Linked DNA regions of Alkalilimnicola ehrlichii MLHE-1. The protein of the gene in region 1 binds, or shares a complex with, the protein of each later gene. Links are inferred from orthologs where the notes say so. Each region holds a gene or a part of one and is shown in the gene's direction. Other genes may lie near its edges. The genes, in order: MLG_RS03750 and MLG_RS14835.

The links.
Region 2: the proteins of MLG_RS03750 (region 1) and MLG_RS14835 are in contact, whole or in part, in a solved structure (PDB 5XT5), measured with the Bacillus subtilis proteins. The link is inferred for Alkalilimnicola ehrlichii MLHE-1 from one-to-one orthologs.

What each region holds. Positions count from the first base shown.
Region 1 is NC_008340.1:805,543-814,740, forward strand. Bases 3,946-6,945 are described here. They hold MLG_RS03750 (cysteine desulfurase), read left to right. Parts: upstream 3,946-4,812; coding sequence 4,813-6,078; downstream 6,079-6,945. Other genes in these bases: sufD (Fe-S cluster assembly protein SufD), read left to right, coding at 3,946-4,816; sufU (Fe-S cluster assembly sulfur transfer protein SufU), read left to right, coding at 6,246-6,692; MLG_RS03760 (efflux RND transporter periplasmic adaptor subunit), read left to right, coding at 6,751-6,945. Also shown: MLG_RS03725 (hypothetical protein), read right to left, coding at 372-599; MLG_RS03730 (SUF system Fe-S cluster assembly regulator), read left to right, coding at 688-1,149; Fe-S cluster assembly protein SufB, read left to right, coding at 1,225-2,673; Fe-S cluster assembly ATPase SufC, read left to right, coding at 2,731-3,480; more of sufD, read left to right, coding at 3,491-3,945; more of MLG_RS03760, read left to right, coding at 6,946-7,857; MLG_RS03765 (efflux RND transporter permease subunit), read left to right, coding at 7,854-9,198. UniProt on the Bacillus subtilis protein: Type II cysteine desulfurase that acts as the initial step in the SUF-like Fe-S cluster assembly pathway.
Region 2 is NC_008340.1:1,790,833-1,799,840, forward strand. The notes cover bases 3,775-6,584. They hold MLG_RS14835 (iron-sulfur cluster assembly scaffold protein), read left to right. Parts: upstream 3,775-4,867; coding sequence 4,868-5,302; downstream 5,303-6,584. Other genes in these bases: MLG_RS08010 (nucleotidyltransferase family protein), read left to right, coding at 3,775-4,051; MLG_RS08015 (XdhC family protein), read left to right, coding at 4,048-4,863; MLG_RS08025 (GspE/PulE family protein), read right to left, coding at 5,296-6,584. Outside these bases: MLG_RS07990 (aerobic carbon-monoxide dehydrogenase large subunit), read left to right, coding at 1-526; MLG_RS07995 (AAA family ATPase), read left to right, coding at 529-1,410; MLG_RS08000 (vWA domain-containing protein), read left to right, coding at 1,407-2,540; MLG_RS08005 (XdhC family protein), read left to right, coding at 2,559-3,452; more of MLG_RS08010, read left to right, coding at 3,449-3,774; more of MLG_RS08025, read right to left, coding at 6,585-7,059; MLG_RS08030 (sensor domain-containing diguanylate cyclase), read right to left, coding at 7,056-8,738; MLG_RS08035 (efflux RND transporter periplasmic adaptor subunit), read right to left, coding at 8,902-9,008. UniProt on the Bacillus subtilis protein: Part of the SUF-like system that mediates the biosynthesis of iron-sulfur (Fe-S) clusters. Acts as a sulfurtransferase and thus transfers sulfur from SufS to SufB.

The sequences.
Region 1 (9,198 bases):
CTTCCGGTACAGTCCAGTTCTTCAAGAGGGCCGCCGCCTCCTCCCCGTCATCGCGAGGGCCGAAGGCCCGTGGCGATCCAGAGGGGTAGACTGCCACGTCGGCTTCGCCTCCTCGCAGTGACGGTGGGGGTGGGCCTCCTCGCAGTGACGGTGGGGGGTGCCCCTTCCCGCAGTTACGGTGGGGGTGCCCCTTCCCGCAGTGACGGTGGGGACGGCACCACCCCCGTCATCGCGAGGAGCGCAGCGACGCGGCGATCCAGACGCCCGCCTGGACTGCCACGCCCCCGCCGGGGGGTCGCCGTGAAGGTGGGGTTGGGCCGCGCTCGTAGTGGCGGTAGGGACGGCACCACCCCCGCGATGCCGGTGAGGATTTAAATCCGGATCTTGTAGGTACCGGTGGCGCTGCGGATGATCACTTCGCCTTGGTAGCCGTACAGCTCCGCAACCTGGCGTGCCACCCGCAGTGCGCCGGGCTCGGACTTCGCGCTGGCCAGGTGCTTCACATGCCCGTGGGCGTCGTAATAACTGATTTCCCAGCCCATGCGGTGCTGCACCAGTTCGATCACGGGACAGGGAAAGGGTCTGCGACGGGCCTGCAAGGTGTGATCTCCTCTATCGCCTGGATAGGAATTGGAATAACTCAAAGAGTACCAATCTGGTCCGGTATCCGTTACAATCCAGACCATCATGGTACGGATTAACAGAGAAACCGACTACGGCATAGGCATCCTGACGGCCATGGCGCGGGCGCCGGAGCAGCGTTTCAGCACCGTCCGCCTCGCTGATCAGCAGGGCCTGCCGCAGCCTATGGTGGCCAAGATCCTCAAGAATCTGGCCCGCGCGGGGATTCTCGTCTCCTACCGTGGCGCCAAGGGCGGCTATGGGCTGGCGCGTCCCGCCCGTCAGATCTCGGTGGCCGAGATCATTACCGCCCTTGAGGGGCCCATTGCCTTCACCGAGTGTGTGGAGGAGGGCGTGGATGCCTGCCAGTACGGCGATGCCTGCACCACCAGTGCCAACTGGTGGCGGATCAGCCAGGTGGTGCAGCATGCCCTGGGCAGCATCAGCCTGAAGGACATGAGCGAGCCGGTGGTGCCGTTGCGCATGATGGCGCCCCGGGCCGGCTCCCTCAAGGGGGATGCTTCGTGAGCCGGTGCCCGGCGCCCGCTCACCAAGCATGTCCCCAGAAAACCAATCGTTCATCAACTGAACGGAGCAGCAGCCATGTCGGCGAGCAAAGACATTATCGAGCAGCACACGAAGAAGGGCTACGAGGCCGGCTTCACCACGGATATCGAGCAGGAGCACCTGCCGCCCGGCCTGAGTGAGGACACCGTCCGCTTCATCTCCGCCAAGAAGGGCGAGCCGGAATGGATGCTGGAGTGGCGGCTGGAGGCCTATCGCAACTGGCTGAAGATGCCCCACCCCAGGTGGGCCCACGTGGACTATCCCCAGATCGACTTCCAGGCGATCAGCTATTTCGCCGCGCCCAAGTCGGATGACGACCGGCCCAAGAGCCTGGAGGACGTGGACCCGAAGCTGCTTGAGACCTACGAGAAGCTGGGCGTGCCCATGCACGAGCGCGAGCAACTGGCCGGCGTGGCGGTGGACGCGGTGTTCGACTCTGTCTCCATCGGCACCACCTACCGGGAGAAGCTCGCCGAACAGGGCATCATCTTCTGCTCCATGTCCGAGGCCGTCCGCGAGCACCCGGATCTGGTGAAGAAGTACATCGGCTCGGTGGTGCCCAAGGGCGACAACTTCTTCGCGGCGCTGAACTCGGCGGTCTTCTCGGACGGCAGCTTCGTCTATATCCCCAAGGGCGTGCGCTGCCCGATGGAGTTGTCCACCTACTTCCGGATGAACGCCTCCAATACCGGGCAGTTCGAGCGCACCCTGATCATCGCCGAAGAGGGCGCCGAGGTCTCCTACCTGGAGGGTTGCACCGCGCCCATGCGCGACGATAACCAGCTCCACGCCGCGGTGGTCGAGCTGGTGGCACACCAAGACGCCAGCATCAAGTACTCCACGGTGCAGAACTGGTACCCCGGCGACGAAAACGGCAAGGGCGGCATCTACAACTTCGTCACCAAGCGCGGCCTGTGCGAGGGCGCCCGCTCCAAGATCAGTTGGACCCAGGTGGAGACCGGCTCGGCGATCACCTGGAAGTACCCCAGCTGCGTGCTCAAGGGCGACGACTCCACCGGGGAGTTCTACTCGGTGGCCGTGACCCGGGGCCGGCAGCAGGCCGACACCGGCACCAAGATGATCCACCTGGGCAAGAACACCAAGAGCACCATCATCTCCAAGGGGATCAGTGCCGACCACGGCCAGCAAAGCTACCGCGGCCTGGTGCGCATCGCCCCCACCGCCAGCGGCGCGCGCAACTACTCGCAGTGCGACTCCATGCTGATGAGCGATACCTGCGGGGCGCACACCTTCCCCTATATCGATGTGCAGCACCCGGGTGCCCAGCTCGAGCACGAGGCCACCACCTCGAAGATCAGCGAGGACCAGATCTTCTACCTGCGCCAGCGCGGACTGAGCGAGGAGGACGCGGTCAACCTGGTGGTGAACGGCTTTTGCAAGGAGGTCTTCAAGGAGCTGCCGATGGAGTTCGCGGTGGAGGCCCAGGCCCTGTTGGCGGTCACCCTGGAAGACAGCGTGGGTTAAACGCGCCTTTGGCGATCAGTTGGACGAACACTCAAGAGATACGAAACGGAGTACGAGATGCTGAAGATCAGAAACCTGCATGCCCGGGTGGAAGACACCGAGATCCTCAAGGGCGTGAACCTGGAGATCGGCGAGGGCGAGGTGCACGCCATCATGGGCCCGAACGGCTCGGGCAAGAGCACCCTGTCCAAGGTCCTGGCCGGTGACGAGAACTACGAGGTCACCGCCGGCGAGGTTCTGTTCCGCGGCAAGGACCTGCTGGAGCTGGAGCCGGAAGAGCGCGCCGGCGAGGGTGTCTTCCTCGGCTTCCAGTACCCGGTGGAAGTGCCTGGCGTCTCCAACGTCTACTTCCTCAAGACCGCCATCAACTCCGTGCGCAAGTACCGTGGCGAGCCGGAGCTGTCCGCCATCGAGGTGCTGCGTCACATCAAGGACGCTGCCAAGATGGTGAAGATGGGCGATGAGCTGGTGAACCGCCCGGTCAACGAAGGCTTCTCCGGCGGTGAGAAAAAGCGCAACGAGATCTTCCAGATGGCCGCTCTGGCCCCGCACATGGCGATCCTGGACGAGACCGATTCCGGGCTGGATATCGACGCCCTGCGCATCGTCTCGGAGGGCGTCAATAGCATGCGCCATCCGCACCGCTCCTTCCTGCTGATCACCCACTATCAGCGGCTGCTGAACTACATCAAGCCCGACCATGTGCATGTGATGCTGGACGGCAAGATCGTTAAGTCCGGCGATTACACCCTGGCCCTGGAGCTGGAGGAGTCCGGCTACGCCCTGTTCGGTGAAAACGCGGCCTGAGGAGGAGCGAATGGAAGCCTTGGCAGAGAAACACAGCATCTACCTGGAGGACTTCCGCCAGCGGCCCGCCGATCAGCAGGGTCCGGACTGGCTGGAGGCCCGCCGCCAGGCGGCCATCGAGGCCTTCGAGCGTATGGGGTTCCCCACCCGGCGCTGGGAGGCGTGGCGGAACATCAAGCTGGACGCGCTGCTGCAGCACCACTACCGTCCGGCCGAGACCCTGGGTGTGGCGCCGCAGGTGTTGCAGGAGGCCATCTCTGTGGCCCCCGATGCGCCGCGCCTGGTGTTCATCGACGGCGTGTTCAGCCCGCAGCACTCCACCCCGGACGCGCTGCCCGAGGGCCTGACCGTCAAGCCGCTGTCCGAGGCCTTGGACGAGGCCGATGTACAGCAGCACCTGGCCGCCCACGCGGACTATGAGCAGCATCCGTTCATCGCCCTCAACACCGCCTTCGCCCGGCAGGGGGTCTATGTGCACGTCCCGCGGGGCCAGGCGGTGGAGCAGGAGGTGCTGTTCATCTTTGCCTGCTCGGACGCCGGTGCCGATCGGGCCTCCTGGCCACGGGTGTTGGTGCACGCCGAGGAGAGCGCCGAGTGCCGCCTGATCGAGTGGCACGGTGGTCCGGACGGCAGTGCCTACCTGGCCAGCCCGGTCACCGAGATCATCGCCGAGGCCAACGCTAACGTGCGGCTGGACCGGCTGCAGCGGGAGGGCGCCGATGCCTTCCACCTGGGGGCGGTCCATGCCGAGGCGGATCGCGATGCCCGGGTGCATGTGCAGAACTTCAATTTCGGCGGCCGGATCAGCCGGGTGGACTACTACGGCCTGCTCAAGGGCACCGCCGCCGAGGTGATCATCAACGGTCTCTACCTGGGCGACCGCAAGCGCTTCACCGATCAGCACACCTGGATGACCCACGACTGCGAACATGGTCACAGCAGCCAGCTGTTCAAGGGCATCCTCAAGGATAAGGCCGAGGCGGTGTTCGACGGCCTGCTCAAGGTGGAGGAGGGCGCCCAGAAGACCGACGGCTTCCAGGAGAATCGCAACCTGATCCTGAGCCCGATGGCGCTGGCCCACTCCAACCCGCGCCTGGAGATCTACGCCGACGACGTCAAGTGCTCCCACGGCTCCACCGTGGGCGAGCTGGACAAGGAGGCGGTCTTCTACCTGCGCAGCCGCGGCATGGACCAGGACAGCGCTCAGGCCCTGCTCACTTGGGCCTTTGCCAATGAGGTGCTCAGCGAGGTCAGGCTTGATAGCCTGAAGACCTATCAGCAACGCCTGCTGGGCGGCTTCCTGCCGGGGCAGGCCGACTTCGAGGGGCTTGTATGAGCACGGTTGAACCGGTTCGCGACCGGGAACGGGCCGGGCCGCCGCTGGACGTGGCGGCCCTGCGCGCCCAGTTCCCCGTCCTGCACCAACAGGTGAACGGCTACCCGCTGGTCTACCTGGACAATGCCGCCAGCTGCCAGAAGCCGGAGGCGGTGATCGAGGCCGAGGCGGCGTGTTATCGCGAGTACTACGCCAACATCCACCGTGGGGTGCACGCCCTCTCCCAGCGCTGCACCACCGCCTTCGAGGGGGCCCGCGAGAAGGTGCAGCGGTTCCTGAACGCCGAGCGCGACGGGGAGATCGTCTTCCTGCGCGGCACCACCGAGGCCATCAATTTGGTGGCCCACAGCTACGTGGAGCCCCTGTTGCAGCCAGGCGATGAGATCCTCATCAGCTACCTGGAGCACCACTCCAACATCGTCCCCTGGCAGATGGTCTGCGAGCGCACCGGGGCGGAGCTGCGGGTCATCCCGGTACAGGATAACGGCGAACTGGACCTGGAGGCCTTCCAGGCCCTGCTCAGTGATCGGACCCGCTTCCTCTCCGTGGGGCACGTCTCCAATGCCCTGGGCACGGTGAACCCGGTGCGCTGGATGATTGAGCAGGCCCACGCCCGGGACATCCCCGTGCTGCTGGACGGCGCCCAGGCGGTGCCTCATGGCCCGGTGGATGTGCGCGAGCTGGACTGCGACTTCTACGCCTTCTCCGGGCACAAGCTCTATGGGCCGACCGGGGTGGGGGTGCTCTACGGGCGCCACGACCTGCTCAAGGGCATGCGGCCCTGGCAGGGCGGTGGCGACATGATCCGCACCGTCAGCTTCGAGAAGACCCTCTACGCCGAACCGCCTGCCCGCTTCGAGGCAGGTACGCCCAACATCGCCGGCGCCATCGCCCTGGGCGCGGCGGTGGACTGGGTGCAGGCGGTGGGCCTGGAGGCCATCGCCGCCCATGAGGCCCGCCTGTTGGATTACGCCACCGAGCGGCTGGGTGCGTTGGAGGGGGTGCGGCTACTGGGCACGGCCCCGGACAAGGCGGCGGTGCTCTCCTTCGTGATGGACGAGGCCCACCCCCACGATATCGGCACCATCCTCGACCAACAGGGGGTCGCCATCCGCACCGGGCACCACTGTGCCGAGCCGGTGATGAAACGCTTCAACGTGCCGGCCACCGCCCGCGCCTCCTTCGCGGCCTACAACACCGAGGCCGAGGTGGATGCGCTGGTGGAGGGCGTTGAGAAGGTGCGCGAACTGTTCGGCGGCTGAGCCGCCGCGCCATTTGCCGGCGGTGTCCGTCGCCGGCGCCCTTCTCAGGCAGCCGGCGGCCATGGACTGTCTTCCCGGGCCGCTTTCCTGTCCGCGGTGTGCCCCGCCAGGTGGCCGCTGGCCGCCGCCGGCTTGGTATACTCACCGCATTTATCACCGGGGAGACCATGTCCAAGCTCAGCGACCTCTACCGCAAGATCGTCCTCGCCCACAACCGTCAGCCCCGCAATCATCACCCGCTGGAGCCCTGCAGCCACCATGCGGAGGGGTACAACCCGGTGTGCGGCGATCATATCCAGGTGTATCTGCGGCTGGACGAGGCCGGACGGGTGGCGGCGGCGAGCTTTACCGGTGAGGCCTGCGCCATCTGCACGGCGTCCAGTTCCATGATGACCGAAGTGGTGGCCGGTCTGGATGCCAGCGAGGTGGCGGCACTGTTTCGCCGCTTCGAGGCCATGCTCACCGAGGACCCCGCGCAGGGTGAGTCGCTGCCCGGTGAGCTGCCGGTGCTGGCCGGCGTGCGCCACTTCCCCGGCCGTACCAAGTGTGCCACCTTGTCCTGGCATACCCTGCTGGCGGCCCTGGAGGGCGAGCGCGCCGCCAGTACCGAATAGTCGTTGGCGGCGTCCGTCTCGCCGTGCCGTTGGGGCCCAGGGAAGAGGGAGGGGCCGATTGCACCACCAATACCCGTTTTCTCGTGCCGTTCTGGTCCTGCCTTGGCTGCTGGTGCTGCTGCTGGCCGGCTGTGAGGGCCCGCCGGAGGCGGATCACGCCGATCTGCCGCGCCCCGTCTATGTCGAGCCGGTCCGGATGGAACCCGCCCACGAGCAGGTCACCCTGCCGGGCCAGCTCCGTGCCCGCGACGAGAGCACGCTTTCCTTCCGGGTCTCGGGCCCGGTGGCGGCCCTGCCGGTGGCGGAGGGGGAGCGGGTGGCATCCGGCACGGTGCTGGCGCGCATGGATCCGCGTGATTATCACCGCCGGGTGAATGGCCTGCAGGCGGCGCTGAGCGAGGCCCAGGCCGCCCGTGAGCTGGCTGCCACCGAGTTGCGCCGGCTGCAGCGGGCGGCGGAGGGGCCCGGGGTTGCCGAGCTGCGGCTGGATCAGGCCCGCGCTGCCCTGGCCCAGGCCACCGCCCGGGTGGAACGTACCCGGGAAGAGCTGGAGGGTGCTCGCGACGCCCTGGCCGATACCCGCCTGGTGGCGCCGGCGGACGGGGTCCTCGCCCGCCGACTGGTGGAGCCGGGAGAGATGGCTCAGGCCGGTCAGCCGGTGGTGGTCTTTCAGGATGTTGACCGTCTGGATGTCACCGTCGACCTGCCGGAGCGGCTGTTGCTCGGTGGTGCGCTGACCGGGATGTTGCAGGTGCGGCTGCCCGCCATCGACGATAGCTGGCACCGGGCCCGTCTGGTGCACCGTGCCGGCACGCCCAGCCCCGGGACCGGCACCTGGCGTGCCCGCCTGCGCTTGGATGAGCCGCCCGCCGAGGCCCGGCCCGGCATGCGGGCGCAGGTGCGGCTGCTGCCGGAGACCCACGGCGAGCCCACCTGGCTGCTGCCCATGGGGGCGCTGGACGACCGCGAACAGCCGCGGGTGTGGCGCCTGGGCGATGACGACACCCTGGAGCCGGTGCCGGTCACGGTGCTGGGGCTCCAGGGCAACCGGCTGCGACTGGCCAGCGATGAATTGGCGGCGGGCGATCGGGTGGTCACCGTGGGGGCCGTCCTTCTCCGGGATGGACAGCGGGTCACCCCGCTGGAGGTGGAGGCCTCGCGATGAACCTGGCCGCGCTGGCCATACGCCACCGCATCACCACCCTGGTGGCCGTCCTGCTGCTGGTGGTCATGGGCTGGCAGGCCTACCACAACGTCGGCTGGTTGGAGGACCCGGAGTTCAGCATCAAGCTGGCGCTGGTGGTCACCCAGTACCCGGGTGCCTCACCGGAAGAGGTGGAGCTGCAGGTCACCGACCCCCTGGAACGGGCCATCCAGGACCTGGATGAGCTGGACCATGTGCGCAGCCTCTCCCGCGCCGGTGAGTCCGTCATCTATGCCGAGATCCAGCAGCGCTACCGGGCCGACGACCTGCCGCAGATCTGGGACCGCCTGCGGCAAAAGGTCGGCGACGCCCAGGCGCAGCTGCCCAGCGGCGCCCACCCATCGCGGGTGATCGACGATTTCGGTGATGTCCACAGCATCGTGCTTGCCGTCCACGGCGCGGGGGTGGAGCGCGCCCGCCTGGAGGACTATGCCGACGAACTCAAGCGCGACCTGCTGGGCGTGGACGGCGTCGCCCGCGGCAGTCTCTGGGGGGCGCAGCCCGAGGCGGTCTACGTGGACCTGTCCGAGTCGCGCATCGCCATGATGGGCTTGGCTGCCGGTCAGGTGGTGCCGTTGCTGTTCGACCAAACCAAGGTCCAGGACGCTGGCTGGGCGGAGCTGGGCGACCGCCGGCTGCGGGTCATCCCCAGTGGCACCTTCAATACCCTGGACGAGTTGCGCGACTTCTTGATTCCCGGCGGCGAGTCGGGCGAGTTGGTGCGCCTGGGGGACATCGCCGAGATCAGCCGCGGGCCGCTGACCCCGCTCCGGCCGCTGATGCGCTTCAACGGCGAACCGGCGGTGGGCATCGCCCTGGCCCACGAGGAGGGCAGCAATGTGGTGGCCATGGGGCGCGCCGTGCAGCAGCGACTGGACGAGCTGGCGCCCTTCACTCCGGCGGGAATCGAGCTGGGGGTGGTCGCCTGGCAGCCGCAGATCGTGGACGATGCGGTCAGCGGCTTCGTTCGCAACGTTCTGATTGCGCTGGTGATTGTCCTCGGGGTGCTGTGCCTGTTCACCGGCCTGCGCAGCGGCCTGATGGTGGGGGTGGCGCTGCTGCTCACGGTGGCCACCACCCTGGTGTTCATGCGGGTGTTCGGTATCGACCTGCACCGGGCCTCGGTGGGGGCGATGATCATCTCCCTGGGGATGATGGTGGACAATGCCATCGTCACCGCGGATCTCATGCAGGTAAAGATCCGGCGCGGGGTGGAGCGCCTGCAGGCGGCCCGCGAGGCGGTGCGCGAGAGCGGCCTGCCGCTGCTCGGTGCCACCCTGGTGGGGATCTTCGGCTTTCTGG
Region 2 (9,008 bases), 990 kb from region 1 along the record:
CCCGGCCTGGACGCTGATGCAGGACATCCGCGAGGTGGCCGCCTGCATGCCCGGTGCCTCCATCGTCGAGCAGACCGGCGAGCGCACCTATCTGGGCGAGATGCGCCTCAAGGTGGGCCCGATCACCTCGGCCTTCAAGGGCGATATCGAGGTGCTGGACCTGGACCCGACACGCCAGACCCTGCGCCTGCGCGGTGAGGGCGGCGACACCAAGGGCAGCTCCAGTGCCCGCATGACGCTGCAGGCGCGCATCGTCCCGGAGACGGAGGCACAGTGCCGGCTGGAGGGGGTCTGCACCATCGAGCTGACCGGAAAGCTGGCCAGTTTCGGTGGGCGGATGCTGGAGAACATCTCCGACCGGTTGCTCTCCCAGTTCGTCGCCAACTTCGAGAACCGGGTGGCCGCCGGCGGCGAGGGCAGCAAGGCGGAGGCCGCCCGCGAGCGGGTGGCCAGCGGGCCCAAGGAGCTGAGCGCCCTGGCCCTGCTCTGGCAGATGATCAAGAGCTGGTTCGGGGGCCGGCGCTGACCATGCTCTCCGCGCAGCGCTACCGGGACGCCCTGGCCGGTGCCGGCTACATCGCCGACTCCGGCCTCGCCGCCACCCTCAGCCTGGCCGACCGCCTGGGCCGGCCGCTGCTGCTCGAGGGCGAGGCCGGGGTGGGCAAGACCGAGGTGGCCAAGGCCCTGGCCCAGGTGCACCGCTGCCGGCTCATCCGCCTGCAGTGCTACGAGGGCCTGGATGCCCAATCGGCCGTCTACGAGTGGGACTACCAGCGCCAGCTCCTGGCCATCCGGCTGCTGGAGGCGGAGGGCCGCGCCGGCGAGGAGGCGGAACAGGCCATCTTCTCCGAGCGCTACCTGTTGCGCCGCCCGCTGCTGGAGGCCATCAGCCAACCCGAGCCACCGGTATTGCTGGTGGACGAGATCGACCGCGCCGACGAGGAGTTCGAGGCCTATCTGCTGGAGGTGCTCGCCGAGTTCCAGGTCACGGTGCCGGAACTGGGCACCCTGAGCGCCAATACCCGGCCCCGGGTGGTGCTCACCTCCAACGCCACCCGCGAGCTCTCCGACGCCTTGCGCCGGCGCTGCCTTTATCACTATCTCGACTTCCCGGACGCGGCCCGCGAGATCGCCATCGTCCATGCCCGGGTGCCGGACCTGCCCGAGGCGCTGGCCCGGCAGGCGGTGGCCTTCGTCCACCGGCTGCGCCGTGAGGGCCTGCGCAAATCCCCCGGGGTGGCCGAGACCCTGGACTGGGCCGCCGCCCTGGCCGGCCTGGGGGTGGAGCAGTTGGACCGGGAGCCGGAGGCGGTGCTGGAAACCCTGGCCTGCCTGATCAAGACCCGGCAGGACCGGGACGCCCTGACCCCGGAGCGGCTTCAGGCGCTGGCCGCCGGAGGCGCCGGATGACCCTGCCCGCCGCCGAGCAGCTCCTCGCCTTCACCCGCGCCCTGCGCGCCCGCGGTTGGCCCATCGGCCTGCAGGAACAGCAGGATGTGCTGCGGGTTGCCGAGCAGACCGGGCTGGAGGACCCGCGGCGACTGGCGCGGGCCCTGCGCCCGCTGTGCTGCGGAACCCGGGAGCAGTGGCACGGCTTCGAGGCCCTGTTCGAGCAGTGGTGGCGGCCCCGGCGCGGGGTGCGGAGCCGCGCCCTGGGCCCGGGTGGCGGGCTGCACCCTGCGCCGGGCCGGGCCGGCGTAGAGGAGGCCGCCCCGCAGCCGGACCGCCCCGCCGCGGGTGACGCCGGGGATGCCGATCCCGCCGGCGCCCGTGCCGGGGCCAGCCCGCAGGCGGGGCTGGGCCGCACCGACTTCCGGCACCTTTGCGACCCGGAGGAGTCCCGCGCCCTGGACGCCCTGATGGACCGCATGGCGCGGCGCTGGCAGCGCCGCGTCCGGCGCCGCTGGCGGGCCCTGCAGAAGGGCCGGCGGCTGGCGCCGCGGGCCACCCTGCGCCGCAGCCTGGCGCGGGGCGGAGTGCCCTTTGATCCGGTCTGGCGGCGACCGCGTCGGCAACCCCCGCGGCTGATCCTGCTGGTGGACGCCAGCCGCTCCATGAACCTGTACAGCTACCGGTTCCTGCGCTTCGCCGGCAGTGCCCTGCAGGCCTTCCCGCGCAGCGAGGCCTTTATCTTTCACACCGAACTGGTCCGCATCACCGACGCCCTGCAGGAGGCCCGTCCGGAGCGGCTGCGGGAGAAGCTGGCCCTGCTCTCCACCGGCTGGTCCGGCGGCACCCGCATCGGCGCCTGCCTGGCGCGCTTCAACCGCCAGTACGGTGAGGGGGTACGCCGGCGCAGCGTGGTGCTGATCTTCAGCGACGGTCTGGACACCGGCGACCCGGAGACCCTCACCCGGGCCCTGGCCGAACTGCGCGGCCGCGCCGGACGCCTGCTCTGGCTCAACCCACTGATGGGGCGCAGTGGCTATGCCCCGGAGGCGCGGGGGATGCGCAGCGCCCTGCCCTACCTGGACCGGCTGGCACCGGCCCACACCCTGGACAGCCTGCTGGCCCTGGAACAGGAACTGATCCGCCTCTAGCGCGGGGGAGCCCGTCCGATGGAACACAACAGCGCCGTACTCCGGAAACTGCAGCAACTGACCGCGGCCGGCACCCCCTGCGCGCTGGTCACTGTGGTGCGCGCCGTCTCGCCCACCTCGGCCAAGCCGGGGGAGAAGGCGGTGGTCACCGCGGAGGGCGCCATCCACGGCTGGATCGGTGGCGGTTGCGCCCAACCGGCGGTGTTGGGCACCGTCCGCGAGGCCCTGGCGGACGGTGCCGCGCGGTTAATCCGGATCTCACCCGGGAAGGGCGATCAACCGCAAGTGGCGGGCATCACCGATTTCAATATGGCCTGCCACAGTGGCGGCACCCTGGATATCTTCATCGACCCCCTGCTGCCCAGCCCCGTGGTCAATCTCTACGGCAGTGCCCCGGTGGCGCGTCACCTGGCCGCCCTGGCCGCCCGCATGGACCTGCGGGTGCAGGTACTGGCCCCCGGGACCACGCTCGCCGACTTCCCCGAGGCCGCCGCCCACCACAACGCCTTCCCCACCCCGGAGGACTGGCCCGCGCCACAATGGGCGGTGGTGGCCACCCAGGGCCGCGGCGACCGCCCCGCGCTGGAGGCCGCCCTGCAGACAGCGGCCGACCCGGTGGCCTTTATCGCCAGCCCCCGTAAGCGGGACAAGCTCCGGGACGAATTGCGCGGGCGCGGCGTCTGTCCCAGCCGGCTGCAATGCATCCGGACCCCGGCCGGCGTCCCCATCGGGGCCCGTACCCCGGCCGAGATCGCCCTGTCGGTGGTGGCACAACTGGTGCAGTGGCGGCGCGGCGCGGACAGCACCCCGGCCGCGAAGGCCGGGGCCGAGGACAGCGGGGTGGCAACGGAGCCGGAAGCGGCCCCGGCCGCCCGTCCGGAGACCCCAAGCTGCTGTGGAGGTGGTGTATGAGCCCGTACATGGCCGCGGTCTTGCTGGCCGCCGGCGAGTCCCGCCGGATGGGCCCGGTCAACAAGCTCCTGCTGGAGGTGGACGGTGAGCCGCTGGTGCGGCGGACCGCCCGGGTCCTGCTGGAGGGGGGCGTGGGGGACCTGCTGGTGGTGCTGGGCCATGAGGCGCCGCGGCTGCAGCCCCTGCTCAGCGACCTGCCCCTGCGGACCGGACTCAACCCCCGCTACCCCGAGGGGCAGATGAGCTCCGTCCATTGCGGTCTGAGCGCCTTGGGCGGCCGGCCGGAGGGCATCCTGATCGCGCTGGCCGACCAGCCCACCCTGCAGCCCCGGGATGTGGCCCGGCTTATTCGCTGTTACCGGGAACGGGGGCACCACACCATCGTCGTGCCCACCCACCGGGGCCAGCGGGGCAACCCCATTGCCCTGGACCCCGGGCAGCGGGAGGCGATCCTGCGGGGCGGGCGCAACCTGGGCTGTCGCCGGCTCATCGAACGCTGCCCCGAGCGGGTGAAGGCGGTGGAGATGGCCAGCCCCAACTACGTGATCGACCTGGACACCCCGGAGGACCGGGACTTCTTGCAGGAGGCGGTGTCATGAGTGGGCGCGAGGTGCTCGATGTACTGGTGGAGCTGCGCGACCAGGGGGCGCCCCATGCGCTCGCCACGGTGGTGGAGGTGGAGGGCTCGGTCTCAGCGGAGACGGGTGCCAAGGCCGTCTTCGACGGGGAGGGCCGCCTGCTCGCCGGTTGGGTGGGTGGCGGTTGCGCCGACGCGGCCACCGCCCAGGCAGCGCGTCGAAGTCTGGAGGGCGGGCGGGGCGAGCTGATCCTGGTGGATATGGATGACGAGATCCTGGGCACCGGCGTGCCCTGCGGCGGACGCATGCGGGTTTGGGTGGAACCGGTGCTGCCCCGCCCCACGCTCTGGCTGCTGGGCGCGGGCCGGCTCACCGAGACCCTTTCCCGGATGGCCGCTGCCACCGGTCTGCGCGTCGTGGTCAATGACCCGCGGGCCAGCCGCGAACGCTTCCCGGAGGCGAGCGCCATCCACGCGGACGACCTGGACTACGCCGCCCTATGCCCCGACCCCGGTGACTTCGTGGTGGTGGCCACCCAGCACAAGGGCGATCACCACGCCATTGCCCGCGCCCTGGCCTGCGGCGCCGGCTATATCGCCCTGGTGGCCAGCCGCAAGCGCGCCGCCCTGGTCCTGCAGGGACTGCGCGAGGACGACCACGATCAGCAGCGGTTGAGCGCGGTGGTGGCGCCGGCCGGGCTGGATCTGGGCGGGCGGGAGCCGGAGGAGATCGCGCTCGCCATCCTGGCCGAGATCGTCATGCTGCGGCGCAACGGCAGCGGCCGACGCCTGCGCGACATCAAACCCCTGCCGACGCCGACCCCCGAGGTGTAAGCCCGTGGACGACCTCTATCGCGATATCATCCTGGACCATTACCGCCATCCGCGGCGGTTCGGCCCGGTGGAGCACTTTCCCCTGCGCGGCGAGGCGCGCAACGCCCTCTGCGGTGACGAGCTGCAACTGGGACTGGCGCTGTCGGGCGACCGGGTGTCGGCGATGGGCTTTCACGGTCGCGGCTGCGCCGTGTGCATGGCGGCCGCCTCGCTCTGCTGCGAGCGGCTGCCGGGAACCAGCGCGGCCCGGTTGGCCCTCTGGCCGGCACAGTTGGATGCGGCCCTGAAACGAAACGACGACGGCCTGCTGCCCGCGCCGCTGGAGCCCCTCACCTTGCTACGCGCCTATCCCGCCCGACACCGCTGCGTGCTGCTGATGGCAGAGGCGCTGGCCGAGGCGCTGGCCGGCCGGGTACACCCCGACGCCCTGGCTCAGTAACCCGCGTCCACCACCTTCTTGACATCGTCCAGGTCCTCCAGCCGGACCCGGAAGGCCTCTTCCAGGGTGGTGACCCCGGTACGCGCCAGGTGCAGGCCGTGCCGGGTCAGACTGCGCATACCCCCCTCCACGGCCAGTTCCCTCAGCGCCTCGGTGGTGATGCCCTGAGCGATACGGGTGGCCATGTTGCGATCGGCCACCAGCAGTTCATAGGCCATGGCACGCCCGTGAAACCCGGTATAGTCGCAGCGATCACAGCCGGTCCCGGTCCAGAATGGCTCGTCGCCGACGCCCATCACCTGGCGCACCAGCGCCTCTGGCTCATGCGCCACCCGGCAATGGGTACAGATAACACGGACCAGCCGTTGGGCCAGCACGCCCATCACGGTGGAACTCACCAGGTAGGGCTCCACCCCCATGTCCACCAGGCGGGTCACGGCGCTGGGTGCATCGTTGGTGTGCAGGGTGGAAAGGACCATGTGGCCGGTGAGCGCCGCCTTGGTGGCGATCTCGGCCGTCTCCAGATCGCGGATCTCCCCGACCATGATCACATCGGGATCGTGGCGGAGGATATTGCGCAGCGCCCGGGCAAAGGTGTAGCCGATGCCGGCATTCACCTGGATCTGTTCCACCCCCTCCATGTCGTACTCCACCGGCTCCTCCACGGTAAGGATGTGGGGCTCGGCACGACGCACCTCCTGGAGCAGGGAGTAGAGGGTGGTGGACTTGCCCGAGCCGGTGGGTCCGGTGACCAGGATCATCCCCTGGGGGCGCTGGATCAGGGTGCGGACGATCCGGTCGTCGCGCTCAGAGAACCCGATTTCCTCCAGCCGCTTGAGTCCGTGGGCCTTGTTGAGGATGCGGACGACCACGCTCTCGCCGGTGTAGGTGGGCATCACCGAAATGCGCAGGTCCACCGCCTTGCCGCTCACCCGCACCCGCGCATGGCCGTCTTGGGGCAGGCGCTTTTCGGCAATATTCATGCGACCCAGGATCTTGATGCGGGCGACAACCGCCGCCAGCTGCGCCTTGTCCACCAGTCGCACCCGCTGGATGGCGCCGTCGATACGGAACATCACCGCCAGGTCGTTCTCGCGTGGCATGAAGTGGATGTCGGACGCCCCGCGGCTGATCGCCTGCAGGATGACGGTATTGACCAGCCGCACCACCGGGCGGCTGCTGGCCTGGCTCTCTATCTCCTGGTCGCGGCGCAGGTCCCGGTCCTCATCGGTGGTCAGCAGGGTGTCCATGCCCTCCTCACCGCCGATGGCCAGGGATTTATAGGAGCGATTAATCGCGCTGCTGATCTGATGGGGAGGCGCCAGGACCGGCTCCACGTTGAGTCCGGTATGGAAACGGAGGTTGGCCAGCAACTCCTCGTCCGTCGGGGTGGCGGTGGCAGCCATCAGCACCGATCGGTGGCGCGCCAGGGGCAGGACGTTGAGTCGCAGGCACATCTCGTAGGGGATCAGCCCGGCGACCTCCGGCTTGGCCACAAACCCCGCCAGATCCACCCGAGGGATCCCGAGCTGCTCGCACAGGGCGTCCTCGAGCTGCTCCCGGGTGATGTGGCGATGCTCCACCAGCCAGCGGCCAAGCTGCAGGTGCGGCTGCGCCCGGTGGGTGTCCAAGGCCGCACGCAGCGTGGTCTCGTCGATAAGGCCCCGTTCCAGGAGGATGCCGCCGAGGCGCCGAACCTGCTTGCCCCGCGCCTTGATCAGCGCCTGTTCCAGATCGTGCTCGTCGGCGACCTTCAACACCCGTCTCCACGGTCGTCGTCTTCCCCCTCACCGAGCGAGGAATCCTCCTCCGCGAGGCGCACTGGCTCGGACTGCTGGCGCGCCCGGCTCAGCAGTGCGGCCAGCATCTCCCCCTGCCCCGGGAAGATGGCGGTCCCCACGTGCGCCCAGCCCGGGCCCACCGGCTGCTCCCGCCCCGAGCGACGCAGGCTCTCCTCGACCCGGGCGCGCATGCGCTGGGCCACCGAAACGGCCTCGTCGCGCACCAGGTCCGGCAGCAGCATCACGAACTGCCCGGGCTCGATGCAGGCCAGGGTCTGCGATGGCCGCAGCAGGGCCTCCAGGCGCTGGATGATCAGGCTGTACCGCGCCGCCACCAGGGCCTCAAGCGCCGCATCACCGGACGGCTCCGCCACCTCCACCTGCACCAGGACGATGACAATGCCCAGGTCCTTGATGCTGGCGCGGGTCTGGGCGCGCTCGAAGTGCACCGCGAGCACCCGTTCATTGGGCAGCCCACTGACCGGTTCAGCGCCGGCCATCTGGGTGAGTCGCCCCTGAACCTGCTTCTGCTCGGTGACATCCCGCGCCGCCCCGCGATAACCGGTGAGCTCCCCGGTGGCGCTGAACAGCGGCATGCCACTCACCCGCCACCAGCGCAGCTCACCGTTGCGCAGCACCCGATGTTCGATCTCCGAGAAGCCCCGTCCGCTGTCCCGCAGGCCGCTGAACCAGTTCCAGACCCGGGTGCGCTCCTCCGGCGGCATCAGGTCGAAGGGGCTCAGGGTCTCCAGGATCACCGGCGGGATACCCGCGATGGTCTCCGCCTGGGCGGATACCCACATGTAGCGGCCGTGCTCATCCACCTCCCAGAAGAACTCCAGCGCCGGACCGACGGGGCCGGTTGCCCGCTGCTCGCTCTCCACCAATGCACTCATCAGCGCCCGCTGCTCGGTGATATCCCGGGAGGTGCACTGCAGGGCGATCAGCTGGCCCTCGCCGTCCAGGTAGGCGGTGGCCCGGCTCTCCAGCCAGGCGTAGCTGCCGTCCCGGCGGCGGATGCGGTACTGCACGTCGCGCTCGGTCTCGCCCTGGACGGCGAGCTTGCGGAACAGGTCGCGCACCCGCTCCACGTCGCCCGGGTGGACGTAGTCGAGGGGGCTGACCCCGGTGAGCTGATCCGGTGTGTGGCCCAGCAGGTGGCGGACCGACTGGGAGACGTACATGAACTCGCCGTCGGGGGCGTGGAGGGTGACTAGGTCGCGGGTACTCTCGGCGAGGAAGCGGAACTTCTCCTGCGCCCGAAGCAGGGCCTGCTCCAGGTAGTAGCGCTCGGAGACGTCCAGCACACAGCCCACCCACTCCACCCCGCCGTCCCGCCGCGACTCCGGACGGGCGGAGAGCTCCAGGTGCACACGGGCCCGCCGGCCCGCCTTGACCATGTACTCACAGCGCCAGGGAGTGAGCCGCTTGGCCGAGTGATAGAGGCTCTCCAGCAATCGCTTGCGGTCGGGCTCCGGCACAAAGCGGAAGAGCTGGTGTTCCGCCCAGGGGCCACTGCCCTCACCCACGCGGTGGAGCCGTGCCAGCCCGGGGCCACGCGCGGTAAAGCGGATTGCCCCATCCATCCCGAGCCGGCAGAACAGGACCTCCCCGGGGAAGCTGTCCGCCAGCAGATCAAATTGCGTCTGCGCCATCGAGGTCAATAGGTTTGAACCCGCGTCAGGGTTGCTCGTCATCGAATGTAGAATTCCCCAGAAATTTTGAGGGCCATATACTCCAGCGTAGAACACGACAATACAACTGTTGACGCAAACGCCCGGATCCGACCAGCCGCTCCCGGCCTCCGGTGCCGGCGGTTCACGGGGCCGGGCGGATCCGCACCCGGCGCCCGTCGCTGAGGTCCCGATCGGGGTGCACCACCACGGCCTCGCCCGGCTCCAGCCCCGAGAGGATTTCCACATCGC